Regions from separate parts of the Cupriavidus sp. a3 genome, predicted to be linked through region 2. Evidence: riboswitches for the same ligand, from Rfam matches in the RefSeq annotation. Region 2 holds a riboswitch; the other holds the start of a gene.

Region 1 (8,209 bases), on a different contig from region 2:
GAGCCTGGCGGAAGAAGAGGGCGAATAGCCTGCTGCGGGCTACGGCGCGCCACGCTCCTCGTTGCCGCCATCCACCGCGAATTCCGACAACGCCACCTCGCGGAAATGCCGAACCACCGGGGTGTCGTGCGCCGGCAGCCAGGTGAGCGCCAGGCCGATACCGGCACTGTCCGGATAACCCGCCAGGTCGCGGATCACCATGCGGTCGTTGGCAAAGCGCTGCATGATCGACGGCACCAGGGCCACGCCCAGCCCGCTCTCCACCAGCGCCAGCACGGTCTGCACCTGCGTGGCCTCCTGCGTGACGCGCGGCTGGAAGCCGGCCACCTGGCACGCCGACAGCGCGGCGCTGCGCAGGCCCGACGCTTCGGCCTGCTCGTACATGACAAAGCGCTCCTGCGCGAGGTCGGCCAGCGTCAGCGCGGGCTTGCCCGCCAGCGGGTGGCTGCGCGGCAGGGCGGCGACAAAGCGGTCGCGCTCCAGCAGCGCCAGCGCGGTATTGCCCGGCGTCAGCAGCGGCGTGCGCACCAGGCCCACGTCCAGCGCCTCGTCTTCCAGCCATTGCATGATGCGGGTCGAGGTCGCTTCGCGCAGCACCAGTTCGACGCCGGGGTATTCATTGCGGAAGCGCGTCACCAGCCGTGGCAGCAGGTGCGAGGTCGTGGTGCCGACAAAGCCCACCCGCAGGATGCCGGCCATGCCGCTGCTGGCCGACTGCACCAGCTCGCTGAACTGGCCGGCGTGGAACAGGATGCGCCGGGCCTCGGCCAGCGCGGCGCGGCCGGTCTCGGTCAGCGTGACGCCGCGCGGCTCGCGCACGAACAGGGTGGCGTCGAGCTCGGACTCGAGCTTCTGGATCGAGACCGTCAGCGCGGGCTGGGCGATATGCAGGCGCTCTGCCGCGCGGCGGAAATTGAGGGTCTCGGCCAGCACGACGAAGTGCCGGATGCGGCGCAGTTCCATGGGGTCAGCGGGGATGCGGGAGCCACATCTTAGTGCGCCGCGCGCCCCCCGGGCAACCGCGCGCGCCGGGTGGGTCGATAAACAGCGCTTATCGATCGCGCGGCAAACGATATTGGACGCCGGTTCCGCGGCGTCGCTACACTCGATTGCAAGCTGCGGTGCAGCAACAGATTCCGTATCAAGGAACACTCAAGGAACACAACGGAGACAGCCGGCCGGGCGCAGGCCGATCGCGCCGATCGCGCCCGCCGCGCCTGACCAGGCCTGGACCGACAGGAGCCTCATGCACAGCATTGCATCGCTCGACGACCTGCGCGCGCTTTGCGCCGCGCCCGCCGCCGTGAGCGAGTATTTCCCCATCGGGCAGGACGCCATCGATACCTTCGCCGAGCTGACGCATGACCGGCAGTGGATCTACGTGGACCCCGAGCGCGCCGCGGCGGATTCGCCATACGGCTGCACGGTCGCGCACGCCTTCCTGATCGTGTCGATGGTGTCGGCGGCGTTCGGGCAGTGCTTTACCTTTCCGGGCCGCAAGCTGGCGCTGAACTATGGCTTCGACCGGCTGCGCTTCACCGGCCCGGTGCCGGCCGGCGCGCGCGTGCGCGGCGCGTTCACGCTGCAGCAGCTCGACGAAGTCCGCCCCGGTGAAGTGCGCTGCCACTGGAAGGTAGAGATGCAGGTCGAAGGCAGCGAGCGGCCGGCCATGGTGGCGACCTGGCTGGTGCAGATGCGCTTCTGAAGTTCCCCAATATCAATCCCAAGCAGGACGAGACTCCCATGAGCATCAAAGGCAAGGCATATATCGTCGGGGCCTACGAGCACCCGACCCGCAAGGCGCCGGACAAGTCGGTGGCGCAGCTGCACGCGGAATCCGCGCGCGGCGCGCTGGCCGATGCCGGCCTGACCCTGGCGGACGTGGATGGCTACTTCTGCGCCGGCGATGCGCCGGGGCTGGGCGCCACCAACATGGTCGACTACCTCGGCCTGAAGGTGCGCCACGTGGACTCCACCGACACCGGCGGCTCCGCCTACCTGGTGCATGTCTCGCACGCCGCGCAGGCCATTGCCGCCGGCAAGTGCAACGTGGCGCTGATCACGCTGGCGGGCCGGCCGCGCTCCGAAGGCTCGACCGGCACGCAGGCGCGCAACTGGGGCGCCAACCTGCCGGACGCCCCGTTCGAGGCGCCGTTCAATCCCGTCACCGTCAACCTGTACGCGATGGTGGCGATGCGCCATATGTACGAGTACGGCACCACGCCCGAGCAGCTGGCATGGGTCAAGGTGGCGGCGTCGCACCACGCGCAGCACAACCCGCACGCGATGCTGCGCAACGTGGTCACGGTGGAAGAGGTGCTGAACTCGCCGTTGATCGCCGACCCGCTGCACAAGCTCGACTGCTGCGTGGTGTCCGACGGCGGCGGCGCGCTGATCGTGGCGCGGCCCGAGATCGCGGCCACGCTCAGGCGCCCGAAGGTGAAGATCATCGGCGCCGGTGAATACGTCAAGGGCCAGCTCGGCGGCGAGGTCGACCTGAGCTGGTCGGGCGCGAAGTTTTCCGGCGCGGCCGCGTTCGCTGAAGCCGGCGTGACCCCGGCCGACATCAAGTACGCCTCGATCTACGACAGCTTCACCATCACCGTGCTGATGCAGCTGGAAGACCTGGGCTTCTGCAAGAAGGGCGAAGGCGGCAAGTTCGTGGCCGACGGCAACCTGATCTCGGGCGTCGGCAAGCTGCCGTTCAATACCGATGGCGGTGGCCTGTGCAACAACCACCCGGCCAACCGCGGCGGCATCACCAAGGTGATCGAGGCCGTGCGCCAGCTGCGCGGCGAGGCGCATCCAGCGGTGCAGGTGAAGAACTGCGACCTGGCGCTGGCGCAAGGCACCGGCGGCTACCTGGGCTCGCGCCACGGCAGCGCCACCCTGATCCTCGAGCGCGAATAATGAACGATCGCCGGAGCAACTGACATGACGACCCCGCACACTCCCATGGCCTACAAGGCCCCGGACGAACAGCCCGACAACATCGAATTCTGGCAGGCCGCGCGCGAAGGCCGGCTGCTGGTCAAGCACTGCCAGTCATGCGGCAAGACGCACTGGTATCCGCGCACGCTGTGCCCGTTCTGCATGGGCGATACGGTCTGGAAGACCGCCAGCGGCCGCGGCACCATCTACTCGTACAGCGTCACGCGCAAGGCTGGCCCGCAGGCGTATTGCATTGCCTATGTGACGCTGGACGAGGGCGTGACCATGATGACCCATATCGTCGATTGCGATCTCGATGAGGTGCGCATCGGGCAGAAGGTGAAGGTCAGGTTCGCGCCCAGCGTGGATGGGGCGCCGGTGCCGGTGTTTGCGCCGGCCTGAGCGGTTCACGGCGGGCGATGGCGCTTCACTCCGTGGAGGCTCCCGCCCTCTCCCCCGTACCTCTCCCGCGAGCGGGAGAGGGGCTGGGGGAGAGGGCCAGCGCTGGCAATAGCGAGGCGCTCAACTGGCAATCTCAAGCCTTGGCAAGTCCCAGCGAGCCCACGCCCGAGACTTTCGGCTCAACCAGCGCCTGCGCCACCACCCCCGCCACCATATCCGCCGTCACCGCCGACAGCGTCCAGCCAAGGTGCCCATGCCCGGTGTTGTAGAACACGCACCGGGCCCGCCCCCGCCCAACACGCGGCAGCATATCCGGCAGCATCGGCCGCAGCCCCGCCCACGGCACCACGCTGCGCGTGCTGACGCCGGGGAAGCACTGCTGCACCCATTCCACCAGCGGCCGGATGCGGTCGGCGCGGATGTCGCGGTTGAAGCCGTTGAACTCCGCGGTGCCGGCCACGCGGAAGCGGTCGTCGCCCAGGCGGCTGGTGACCAGCTTGGTTTCATCGTCGAGCAGGCTGACGGTCGGCGCCGCGGTGCGGCTGCCCGCGTCGTTCAGGTTGACGGTGATGGAATAGCCCTTGACCGGATAGATGTTGACGCGGTCGCCCAGCCCGGCGGCCAGCGCGCGGCTGGCGGTGCCGGCGCAGATCACCGCGCCGTCGAAGGTCGAGGTGGCGCTGTCCGCGCCTTCCTGCACGGTCACGCTGGCGCTGCGGCCATCGGTGGTGACCTTGCGCACGTCCTCGCCGTAGCGGCAGTGCACGCCCATGCGCTCGATGGCGGCGGCCAGGCCGCTGGTGAACTTGTGGATGTCGCCGGTCGAATCGCTTTCGGTGAAATAGCCGCCGTAGTAGGTGCCGGCCAGCGTCGGCTCGATCGCGCGCATTTCCGCCGGCGTCACCGCGCGGCGCTCCAGCCCGCCCTGCGCCAGCAGCGCCGAGACGCGGCCCGCGTGCTCGAAGCCCGCCTTGTCGCGATAGATATGCAGGATGCCTTCGCGCTTGTGGTCGAAGTCGATGCCTTCCTGCGCCGCCCACGCGAACAGGTGCTCGCGCGCCGCGATGGCCAGGCGCGCGGTCTCGATGGTGTTGCGGCGGTAATGCGGGATCGAGGCGATGAACTCGGCGAACCAGCTCAGCTTGTGCCAGCTCGGGCGCGGGTTGACCAGCAGCGGGGCGTCGCTGCGCAGCATCCACTTCAGGCCCTTGATGATGGTGGACCAGTGCGTCCACACCTCGGCATTGGAGGCGGATAGCTGCCCGCCGTTGGCGAACGAGGTTTCCATCGCGGCGTAGCGGTGGCGCTCGAACAGGGTGACGGAGAATCCGCGCCGGGCGAGCGCGTAGGCCGTGGTGACACCGGTGATGCCACCGCCGATGACGGCGATTGTCTTCATGATCTGGCAGTCCAGAAACGTCGGGGTGGGAGCCCGCACGCGACATGCGTGGCGGACGCCCCCTCTGTTCCTGACCTGAGAGATTCACGACAGCCGCCGGTGGTGCCCGGGGGTACCGGTGGCGGGGGCCGCTTGCTCCTTCGGTATGCCGGCTGACGATGGCGGCATTCTTCAGAGTGCTGTGACGCGTGATACCGGTCCTTTTGCCTGAGAGTTTCCGGGGCGGTTGCTCCTTCGGCGCTGTCCGCGGCGGCTGCCGCCGGATCAGTCTCTCCCAGCATCACGTTGGCGCGAACGCCAATCCGCGCAAATCTAGAGACAAAGGCCGCAAGTGGATATGCGGGTAAACGCGAATAGAGCCAGTCGTGTTCGCATGGATGGGTCGAGTCGCTTCTTTACCGGCGCGGCGCTATGTCGCACTGCGTCAAGCCGACCCGCCCCCTAGAATGTCAGCACTCGCTACGCGGAGGAAGTGCGCCGTAGCACGAGCCGGATACGGCGCACCGGTCGGGCGAGCCAGAAGAACAGAAAAGGTATTCCAGTGAGAAGAAATCGGATTGCGCTGGCCGCCTCGGCCGCGCTGATGGGCCCCGGCATCGCCGGCGCGCAGCCGGATGAACCCGTCAGCGCGCCGCAGCCCTTGCAGGAAGTCGTGGTCTCGGCGAAGACCGGGCGCGGCGAAACGCCGGCCACGCCGCCCAATACGCCATCGCCCGCCTATGGCATCAGCGCCGCACGCATGGCGGACTTCAACGTGGTCAACACCGAAGACGCGCTCAAGTACGCGCCCAACCTCGCCGTGCGCAAGCGCTTCATCGGCGATATGAACTCGATCATCTCGGTGCGCAGCACTAGCTCGCGCCAGTCGGCGCGCGGGCTGGTCTATGCCGACGGCCTGCTGCTTTCCAACCTGCTGGGCTCCGATTTCACTTTCCCGCCGCGCTGGTCGCTGGTCAACGCCGCCGAGATCGAGCGCGTCGACGTGCTGTATGGCCCGTATTCGGCGCTGTACCCGGGCAATTCGCTGGGCGCGACCGTGCTGATCAGTACGCGCACACCGGAGAAGTTCGAGGGCGATGCCAGCGTGCAGCTATTCACGCAGCGCTTCAACCTGTACGGCACGCACGACAGTTTCAACGGCGTGCACGCCAACGCCTACGTGGGCGACCGCGCCGGGCCGTTCTCGTGGCTGGTCAGCGTCGACCGGCAGGACAGCAAGAGCCAGCCGCTGAGCTTCTACACCGCGGCGCGCTCCAGCGTGCGGGCGACTTCGGCCGACAAGCCCGTGACCGGCGCCTACTTCGACCAGGACCAGACCGGCGCCGACCGCACCGTGATGGGCGTCAACAGCGAGGGCGTCACGCACACCGTGCAGGACCAGCTCAAGCTCAAGCTCGGCTACGACATCACCAATACCCTGCAGGCGCAATTCACCGCCGCCTACTGGCAGCAGGACCGCTCCAGCGCCACCGGCAGCTACCTGCGCGATGCCGACGGCAACGTGGTGTCGAGCGGCCCGGTCAATATCGGCGGCCTCCGCTACGTGATCCCCGCCAACGCGTTTGCGCCGGGCAATGGCGAGGACGCGCGCTGGCTCTACGGCCTGTCGCTGCGCACGCGCAACGAGACCGGGTGGAATTTCTCCGGCGTGGCATCGCTGTTCGATGTCACCAAGGACATCAGCCGCACCGCCAGCACCGCGGGCAATGGCCCGGGCACGGTGACCTATGGCGACGGCACCGGCTGGCGCACGCTCGACCTGAAGGCCGACTACCGCCCGCAGCAGCTCAAGGGCGGCCACTGGGTCACCCTCGGCTACCACTACGACAACTACAGGCTCAGCAACACCACCTACAACACCTCGGACTGGCAGGCCGCCACCATCTCCGCGTTCAACAACGCCTTTGCCGGCAAGACCGAGACGCAGGCGCTGTACGCGCAGGACGCGTGGTACTTCGCCGAGGACTGGAAGCTGATCCCGGGCGTGCGCTGGGAGCACTGGCGCGCCTATGACGGCAGCCGCAGCCAGCCAGGCGTAGATGTCGCCTACCCGGTGCGCAGCGAGTCCAACTGGTCGCCCAAGCTGGCGCTGGAAAAGGCCATCGGTCAGGACTGGCTGGGCCGGCTGTCGCTCGGCCAGGCCTGGCGCTACCCGACCGTCGCCGAGCTGTTCCAGGGCCGCATCACCGGCACCTCGCTGATCAACAACGATCCCAACCTGAAACCGGAGCGCTCCTTCTCGAAGGACCTGACCTTCGAACGCACGGTCGACCGTTCGTACTTCCGCGTGTCGGTGTATGAAGACGACATCCGCGATGCGCTGGTCAGCCAGACCAATACCACGGTGTTCCCCACCGTCACCAGTTTCCAGAACGTGGACCGCGTGCGTACGCGTGGCATCGAGCTTGCCTACGACGGGCGCGACGTGCTGACCAGCGGCTTCGACCTGTCGGCCAGCGGCGCGTACAACCATTCCAAGACGCTGGAGAATGCCAATAACCCGGCATCGGTGGGCAAGTATTTCTATCGCATCCCGCAGTGGCGCGCGAACCTGGTCGGCACCTACCGCTTTACGCCGGCATGGGCCGGCACGCTGGCGATGACCTATTCGGGGCGGCAGTACAATACGCTCGATAACAGCGACGTCAATCCCGACACCTTCGGCGGCACCAGCAGTTTCCTGACCTTCGACGTCAAGGTGACCTACAAGCCCGCCAGGAACGTGCGGCTCGGGCTTGGCATCGACAACCTGACCGACCAGCGTTACTTCGTCTACCACCCGTACCCGGGCCGGACGTTCTACGCCGAGGCCAAGCTTTCCTTCTGAGTGCAGTGACCAGTCCGATCCTGACCATTCCCCTGCAGCGCTTGCCCCGCAGCTTCCGCTTCCTTGCCGCCGGCGTGATCGCCTGCACGGCGTTCGCCGCGATGGCGCAGTCCCATGGCAACCATGCCGGCCACGGTGCGCAAAGCGCGGCGCCGAAGGCGATGAGCGAACTCGGCACCGGCGCCGCCTTCGATCGCGACGGCCGCTTGTGGATCGCCTACAAGGACGGCCAGCACGTGGCCGTGCGCGCGTCGGCCGACCAGGGTCGCAGCTTCGGGCCGGTGCAGCACGTCAACCGCGTGCCCGAAGCCGTGGCTGCTGACCACGACAGCCGGCCCAAGGTTGCCACCGGCCGCGACGGCGAGATCTACGTCACCTGGACCCAGCCGCTGCCCAAGCCCTATACCGGCTTTATCCGCTTCGCGCGCTCCGCCGACGGCGGCAAGACCTTTGCCGCGCCGGTGACCGTGCATGCCAACCGCGACCAGATCGCGCACCGCTTCGACGCGATCGCGGTGGACCCGGCCGGCCGCGTCTTCGTCAGCTGGATCGACAAGCGCGACGTGGTCGCCGCCGAAGCGCGCAGGCAGCCCTATGCCGGCGCTGCGATCTACTACGCGGTATCGGCCGACCACGGCAAGAGCTTCCAG
Region 2 (8,209 bases):
GGCGTGCGCGCCGGCGGTGCCGCCGAGCTGCGCCGCGCACTGCAAGGCCGTGTCGACGTGGGGGACTTTACCCTCGACTTCAGCCACGGCCAGCGCGGCTCGCAGTACGTCACGCTGGCGGTGTCAGGCGCGCGGTAGCGACAGGCGCGCGCGCCGCGCATTCTCGATCAGGTTGACCACCGTGCGCCGCAGCTCCGACGGCCACGCCAGCAGCGGCTGCGCCTGGCCGCTGAGCGCGACCTCGTGGCCGCTGTCGGCGGCGTCGTCGACCACCGCCTGCAGCAGGGCGAGCACGTCCAAAATTGCCCCCGCACGCTGGCGCGGCGGGGGCCAATTACAGGGAAAAGCCAGACTTGATGTCTGGCGCGGCAAGACCCGGGCAGCCCCTGCCGCCGCAAGCCGCACACCGTGAAAAGCGCAGAGCGGCACAACCGTCATGCTAAGGACAGCGGCGCGCGCGGTCTTGTCGGCCTGGTAGGGTTTTGTATCGGGCTTCGTACCTAAGATCAGCCTGCCGCCGTCTTGCCTGGGCCGCCGAGCAGCGCCTTGAGCGCGCCGAGCCGGTCCTTGGGGCTCATCGCCGGAGTTTCGTCCTTGGGTGCCGGCGCTTCTTCCAGCTTCATCTCGCCGATAAAGCGCGACGGCTGGCAAGAGTACGTCTCGCGCGCGCGCTTGCGCTTCTTGCACCAGCTGATCTGCAGGCTGCGCTGCGCGCGCGTGATGCCGACGTACATCAGCCGGCGCTCTTCCTCGATCTTCTCGTCGGTCATGTCGTCGTCTTCGCGGCAGTGGGGCAGGATGCCCTCTTCCACGCCGACCAGGAACACGTGCGGATATTCCAGCCCCTTGGACGCGTGCAGCGTGGACAGCCGCACGGCGTCGGGATCTTCCTCGCGCCCTTCGAGCATGCTCATCAGCGCCACGGTCTGCGTCAGCTCAAGCAGGTTCTTGCCTTCGCTGCCGAAGCCGTCGGCGTTGTCATAGCCGGTGGCTTCCTCGCCCTCGGCCGCTTCCGGCTTGGTGCCCTTGCGCTTGAGCCATTCGAGGAACTCCAGCGTGTTGGTCCAGCGCGACTGCGCCTGGCGCTCGTCGAAGCTGTCGTACAGGTATGCCTCGTAGTGGATGCCGGCCATCAGGTCGTCGAGCACTTCGGTGGCCGGATCTTTGGCCGCGCGGTCGGCCAGCCGCACCATCGATTCGCAGAACACGCGCAGCGGCTCCAGCTGGCGCGGCTGCAGCTTGCCCTCGATGCCGCCCATCATCGCCGCCTCGAACAACGACACCTTGGCCTGCCCGGCAAACGTGCCCAGCACTTCGAGCGTGGTATTGCCGACGCCGCGGCGCGGCGTGGTGATTGCGCGGATAAAGGCGGGATCGTCGTCGTGATTGGCGATCAGGCGCAGGTAGGCGCAGATGTCCTTGATCTCGGCCTTGTCGAAGAAGCTCTGGCCACCCGACAGCACATAGGGAATGCGCTCGCGCCGCAGGATCTGCTCGAACAGCCGCGCCTGGTGGTTGCCGCGGTACAGGATGGCGTAGTCGCGGAACTGCGCGCGGCGCTCGAACTTGTGCGCCGACAGGCGGAACACCACCGACTCCGCCTCGTGCTCCTCGTCGTTCATCGGGTGGATGGCGATGGGATCGCCCATGCCGTGCTCGCTCCACAGCTTCTTGTCGAAGAGCTTGGGATTGTTGGCGATGACCGCGTTGGCCGCTTCCAGGATGCGCACGGTGGAGCGGTAGTTCTGCTCCAGCTTGATCACCTTGAGGTCGGGGAAGTCGGTCTGCAGCCCGCGCAGGTTGTCCAGCGTGGCGCCGCGCCAGCCGTAGATGGCCTGGTCGTCGTCGCCCACCGCGGTAAAGGCCGGCGCGCGCAGGTGCGAGCCCCCCGCCAGCAGCTTGAGCAGCTGGTACTGGCAGGCGTTGGTGTCCTGGTACTCGTCGACCAGGAAGTAGCGCAGCCGGTTCTGCCACTTGAGCTGTACCGCTTCGTTGCGCGCGAACAGTTCCGCGGGCAAGCGGATCAGGTCGTCGAAATCCACCGCCTGGTACGCGTTCAGCGTGGCGACGTAGTTGCGGTAGACCAGCGCGGCCTGGTGCTCGTCGGCATTGGCCGCCTGCGCGATCGCGGCCTCGGGGTCGACCATGCCGTTCTTCCACAGCGAGATCGTGCTCTGCACGCCGCGGATCAGCTTCTTGTCGGTGGTGCCGAGCTGCTCCTGGATCAGGCCGAAGCAGTCGTCCGAATCCATGATCGAGAACTGCGGCTTCAGGCCGACGTGTTCCGCCTCCATGCGCAGAATCTGCACGCCCAGCGAGTGGAAGGTACAGACTGTGAGCTGCTTGAGCGGGATGCGCTTGCCCTCGCGCGTGGTCTTGCCTTCCATCAGCTTGCCGATGCGTTCCTGCATCTCCTTGGCAGCCTTGTTGGTGAAGGTGACGGCGGCGATATGGCGCGGCTCGAAGCCCTTGTCTTCGATCAGGTGCGCGATCTTCTGCGTGATCACGCGGGTCTTGCCCGAGCCCGCCCCGGCAAGGACGAGGCAGGGTCCGTCCAGATAGCGGACGGCTTCAGATTGGGCGGCGTTGAGGCCGTGGCTCATGCGCGGGAATGCTTGCGGGGGGTGGTCGGGGCGGCGTCGCGCCCTGTACACCACATGGGGCGGCGCCGGACGCAAAGCTAATCATGTTAACACGCTGGGCCGGCCCTGATCAGTCAGCGGGAACCGCTTTTTCCGGGGGCGGGGACGTTACCGAAGTAACACTTGGTAAGTCCCAAAACCGGGCGTCCGGGCCCTCCTCTAACCAGTATGGCGGGATGGCAGACCTGCGTCCCGAACGTACTCAAAGTTACTTTCGGAGCCCATCATGAAAATGCTACGAGCCTTTTCCAAAGCGACGATGGCCGGCATAGCCGTTGCGGCCCTGGCCACCGGCTGTGCCGACATGACACCGAAGCAGCGCAACACGGTCATTGGTGCCGGCGTGGGCGCGGCCGGCGGTGCTGCGTTGACGCACGGTAGTGCCGCAGGCACGCTGGGCGGTGCCGCCCTGGGCGGCGTGGTCGGTAACGTAATGACCGACGACCATCGCCGTTGATAGGGCGAATGGCTGCTGGCGGGGGGCGCCCGCCGCGTTGACAAAGGCAGGGCCCTCCCGTACATTGCGCGCATCCGACCGGGAGAGCGCGCATATCTGCGCCGCCGAAGGGGTATCACCCGAAAACTCTCAGGCACCACGGACCGCTCGGATCGGCATGCAACATGCACACGATGCATGCCGCACTCTGGAGAGCGGCACCCGCCATTCGTGGCGAGCGTGCCCACCGAAGGGGCGCGCGAGGACGGGATTCAACGAATCCGCCTCGTAATCTCTCAGGTATCGAGGACAGAGGGGTCATCCGCCGCAGCGGATTGCTTGGCCATTGGCATAGCGATCGTTGCGGCGGATGGCCCTTTTTTGTTTTCGCAACCCGACATTGCCCCCGAGGATTCCATGACGCTCCAGGCCACGCCCCTCAACGCCATCCACCGCGCCCTCGGCGCCCGCATGGTCGACTTCGGCGGCTGGGACATGCCGGTCAACTACGGCTCCCAGATCGAAGAACACAACGCCGTGCGCACCGACGCCGGCATGTTCGACGTGTCGCACATGTGCGTGGTCGACCTCAGCGGCCCCAATACCCGCGCCTTCCTGCGCGGCCTGCTGGCCAACAACGTCGACAAGCTGCAGACGCCGGGCAAGGCGCTGTACTCGTGCATGCTCGACGAAAAAGGCGGCGTGATCGACGACCTGATCGTCTATTTCTTTGCCGAGGACCGTTTCCGCCTGGTGGTCAACGCCAGCACCGCGGTCGGCGATATCGACTGGATCCGTGCGCGCAACGACGCCACCGGCAGCGGCGTGACCATCACCCCGCGCCGTGAAGATGTTGCGCCCGCGGGCGCGCAGCCGCTGGCGATCGTCGCGGTGCAGGGCCCTAACGCCCGCGCCAAGGTGTGGAGTACCTTCCCGTCGACCCAGCCTTCCGATGCGCTCAAGCCGTTCAACGCTGTCGTGGTGCAGGACCCCGCACTTGGCGAAGTCATGGTCGCGCGCACCGGCTACACCGGCGAAGACGGCTTCGAGCTGGTGGTGCCGGCGGCCAGCGTCGCCGGCCTGTGGGAAAAACTGAATGCCGCGGGCGTGCGCCCGGCCGGCCTGGGCGCGCGCGACACGCTGCGCCTGGAAGCCGGCATGAACCTGTATGGCCAGGACATGGATATCAGCACCTCGCCGCTGGACGCGGGCCTGGCCTGGACCGTCGACCTGCAGAGCGAGCGCGACTTCACCGGCAAGGCGGCACTGGCCGCGGCCGGCTCGCGCCAGCAATTCCTCGGCCTGATCCTGCGCGACAAAGGTGGCGTGCTGCGCGCCCACCAGAAGGTCATCACCGCCGCCGGTGACGGCGAAATCACCAGCGGCACCTTCAGCCCCTCGCTGTCGCAATCGATCGCGTTCGCGCGCCTGCCGCAGGGCGTGAACGTCGGCGACACCGTGCAGGTGGAGATCCGCGACCGCAAACTCAACGCGACTGTGGTTAAACTGCCGTTTGTGCGTAATGGCAAGGCACTCGTGAGCTAAGGGAAACATCCGCTCACCCAACGGTCGCCCTCGCCTGCCGGCAGCGTTGCCGGGCAGGCATCACCCAACAAGAAACAGATCTGAATCCGGAGAACCTTCATGAATTTCCCCGCCGACCTCAAATACACCGAGTCGCATGAGTGGGTGCGCGTCGAAGCCGACGGCACGCTCACCATTGGCATCACCGACCACGCACAGGATGCGCTGGGCGACATCGTCTTCCTGGAACTGCCCGAAGTGGGCAAGTCGGTCGGTGCCGGCGACGCGCTGGCAGTGGTGGAATCGGTGAAGGCCGCTTCCGATATCTACGCCCCGGTGGCCGGCGAAGTGATCGCCGTCAACGAAGCCGCCACGGCCGAGCCGGAAAGCGTCAATGCCAATGCCTTCGACGCCTGGCTGTTCAAGCTCAAGCCGGCCAACAGCGACGACGTCAACGGCCTGATGTCGGCCGACGCGTACAAGGCCAGCGTCGGCGCCTGATCGCCCCGCCGGTCCCGCACCCGGGATCGGCACACAGCATTTGCAGCGCCGCGGCACGGCTGACCACCTGCCGCAGCGCTCCCCACGAGGTTCTTGCCAATGAACGCCCCGCTTCCCATGACCGCCGCCCAAGGTAACCGGCCCACGCTGGCCGAACTGGAGGCGCGCGACGCCTTCGCCGCCCGCCACATCGGCCCCGATACCCCCGAACAGCAGCACATGCTGAAGGTGCTCGGCTACGACAGCCGCGCCGCGCTGATCGATGCCGTGATCCCCGCCGCCATCCGCCGCCGCGACGGCATGCCGATGGGCGAGTTCACCGAGCCGCTGAGCGAGGAAGCCGCACTGGCCAAGCTGCGCGGCCTGGCGCGCAAGAACCGCGTACTGAAGAGCTTTATCGGCCAGGGCTACTACAACACCGTCACGCCCGCGGTCGTGCTGCGCAATATCTTCGAGAACCCGGCCTGGTACACCGCCTACACGCCCTACCAGCCGGAAATCTCGCAAGGCCGCCTGGAAGCGATGCTGAACTTCCAGCAGATGGTCACCGACCTGACCGGGCTGGATATCGCCAACGCGTCGATGCTCGATGAAGGCACCGCTGCCGCCGAAGCGATGACGCTGCTGCAGCGCGTGAACAAGCACGACTCCAGTATCTTCTTCGTCGCCGACGACGTGCTGCCGCAGACGCTGGAAGTGGTGCGAACGCGCGCGCTGCCGCTGGATATCGAAGTGAAGGTCGGCCCCGCCGCCGACGCCGCTGCTGCGGGCGCCTTCGGCGTGCTGCTGCAGTACCCGGGCGTGAACGGCGACATCAATGACTACCGCGCCATCGCCGACGCGGTGCACGCCGCCGGGGGCCTGGTGGTGGCTGCCGCCGACCTGCTGGCGCTGACGCTGATCGCCGCGCCGGGCGAATGGGGTGCCGACGTGGCCGTGGGCAACTCGCAGCGCTTCGGCGTGCCGCTGGGCTTTGGCGGCCCGCACGCCGGCTACATGGCGGTGAAGGATGCGTTCAAGCGCTCGATGCCGGGCCGTCTGGTCGGCGTGACCGTCGACGCGCAGGGCAACAAGGCGTATCGCCTGGCGCTGCAGACGCGCGAACAGCATATCCGCCGCGAAAAGGCGACCTCCAACATCTGTACCGCGCAGGTGCTGCTGGCGGTGATGGCGTCGATGTACGCCGTATACCACGGCCCGCAGGGCCTGAAGCGCATCGCGCAGCGCGTGCATCGCCTGGCCGCGACGCTGGCCGCCGGCCTGGAGCAGCTTGGCTTCGTCCGCACCAACGCCACCTTCTTCGACACGCTGACGCTGGAGACCGGCTTCAACACCGAAGCCATCCATGCCGCCGCCACCGCGCGCGGCATCAACCTGCGCCATGCCGGCGCCACGCGCGTCGGCATCTCGCTGGACGAGACCGCCACCCGCGACGACGTGGTTGCGCTGTGGGAAATCTTCACGCAAGGCAAGCCGCTGCCGGCGGGCCTCGATTTCGACAAGCTCGAAGCCGCCATCAATGACGCCTTCCCGGCCGAACTGGCGCGCGCCAGCGAGTACCTGACCCATCCGGTGTTCAATACGCACCACGCCGAGCACGAGATGCTGCGCTACCTGCGCATGCTGGCCGACAAGGACCTGGCGCTGGACCGCACCATGATCCCGCTGGGCTCGTGCACGATGAAGCTGAACGCCACCAGCGAGATGATCCCGGTGACCTGGCCCGAGTTCAGCCAGATCCACCCGTTCGCGCCGCTGGACCAGACCGTGGGCTACCGCGAGATGATCGACCAGCTCGAGGCCATGCTGTGCGCCGCCACCGGCTACGCCGCGGTCAGCCTGCAGCCCAACGCCGGCTCGCAAGGCGAGTACGCGGGCCTGCTGATCATCCATGCGTATCACGCCAGCCGCGGCGAAAGCCATCGCGACATCTGCCTGATCCCGTCGTCGGCGCACGGCACCAACCCGGCGTCGGCGCAGATGGCCGGCATGAAGGTGGTGGTGGTGGCCTGCGACGAGAACGGCAACGTCGACCTGGAAGACCTGGCGAAGAAGGCCGAGCAGCACAGCAAGAACCTGGCTGCGATCATGATCACCTACCCGTCCACGCACGGCGTGTTTGAGCAGGGCGTGCAGCAGATCTGCGAGATCGTGCACAAGCACGGCGGCCAGGTCTATGTCGACGGCGCCAACATGAACGCGATGGTCGGCACCGCCGCGCCGGGCCAGTTTGGCGGCGACGTGTCGCACCTGAACCTGCACAAGACCTTCTGCATCCCGCACGGCGGCGGCGGCCCGGGCGTTGGCCCGGTCGCAGTCGGCGCGCACCTGGCGGATTTCCTGCCCAACCAGGACAGCGTCGGCTACCGCCGCGACGACCGCGGCATCGGCGGCGTGTCGGCGGCACCGTTCGGCTCGGCCAGCATCCTGCCGATCTCGTGGATGTATATCGCGATGATGGGTTCGGCCGGCCTGACCGCCGCCACCGAGAACGCCATCCTGGCGGCCAACTACGTGGCCAAGCGCCTGGCGCCGTACTACCCGGTGCTGTACACCGGCCAGCACGACCTGGTCGCGCACGAGTGCATCCTGGACGTGCGCCCGCTGCAGAAGGAGACCGGCATCAGCAACGAAGACGTGGCCAAGCGCCTGATGGACTACGGCTTCCACGCGCCGACCATGAGCTTCCCGGTGCCGGGCACGCTGATGATCGAGCCGACCGAGTCCGAAGCACTGCATGAGCTGGACCGCTTCATCGACGCGATGATCGCGATCCGCCAGGAAATCGGCCGCGTCGCCGACGGTACTTTCGACCGCGAGGACAACCCGCTCAAGCACGCGCCGCACACCGCCGCGGTGGTGACCGCGAACGAGTGGACCCACAAGTACACGCGCGAGGAAGCCGCCTATCCGGTGGCGTCGCTGCGCACGCAGAAGTACTGGCCGCCGGTCGGCCGTGCCGACAACGTGTATGGCGACCGCAACCTGTTCTGCAGCTGCGTGCCGGTCAGCGACTACGTGGTCGACTGACGCACCCCCGGGCCGTGCCATCGCATCTGCGGTGGCTCGGCCGCCGCACTATTCTTAAGATGGCGGGCCCGCCGGC

The links. A riboswitch is a leader RNA that binds a small molecule or an ion and turns the genes downstream of it on or off. The one in region 2 is predicted to bind glycine.
Region 1: linked by a shared signal. The riboswitch ahead of ACAD63_RS31280 (D-amino acid dehydrogenase) and the one ahead of gcvT (glycine cleavage system aminomethyltransferase GcvT) in region 2 are both predicted to bind glycine.

What each region holds. Positions count from the first base shown of each region.
Region 1 covers NZ_CP170644.1:2,085,304-2,093,512, reverse strand. The annotation lists gene ACAD63_RS31305 (Lrp/AsnC family transcriptional regulator) at 1-28, shown strand, start outside; gene ACAD63_RS31300 (LysR family transcriptional regulator) at 40-963, opposite strand; gene ACAD63_RS31295 (MaoC family dehydratase) at 1,247-1,705, shown strand; gene ACAD63_RS31290 (thiolase domain-containing protein) at 1,744-2,910, shown strand; gene ACAD63_RS31285 (Zn-ribbon domain-containing OB-fold protein) at 2,935-3,333, shown strand; gene ACAD63_RS31280 (D-amino acid dehydrogenase) at 3,467-4,732, opposite strand; glycine riboswitch at 4,787-4,917, opposite strand; glycine riboswitch at 4,918-5,019, opposite strand; gene ACAD63_RS31275 (TonB-dependent receptor) at 5,274-7,559, shown strand; gene ACAD63_RS31270 (sialidase family protein) at 7,565-8,209, shown strand, end outside.
Region 2 covers NZ_CP170643.1:179,155-187,363, reverse strand. The annotation lists gene ACAD63_RS00755 (ABC transporter substrate-binding protein) at 1-138, shown strand, start outside; gene ACAD63_RS00750 (hypothetical protein) at 124-294, opposite strand; gene ACAD63_RS00745 (UvrD-helicase domain-containing protein) at 507-2,603, opposite strand; gene ACAD63_RS00740 (glycine zipper 2TM domain-containing protein) at 2,869-3,099, shown strand; glycine riboswitch at 3,169-3,255, shown strand; glycine riboswitch at 3,277-3,401, shown strand; gene gcvT (glycine cleavage system aminomethyltransferase GcvT) at 3,496-4,623, shown strand; gene gcvH (glycine cleavage system protein GcvH) at 4,723-5,103, shown strand; gene gcvP (aminomethyl-transferring glycine dehydrogenase) at 5,203-8,133, shown strand.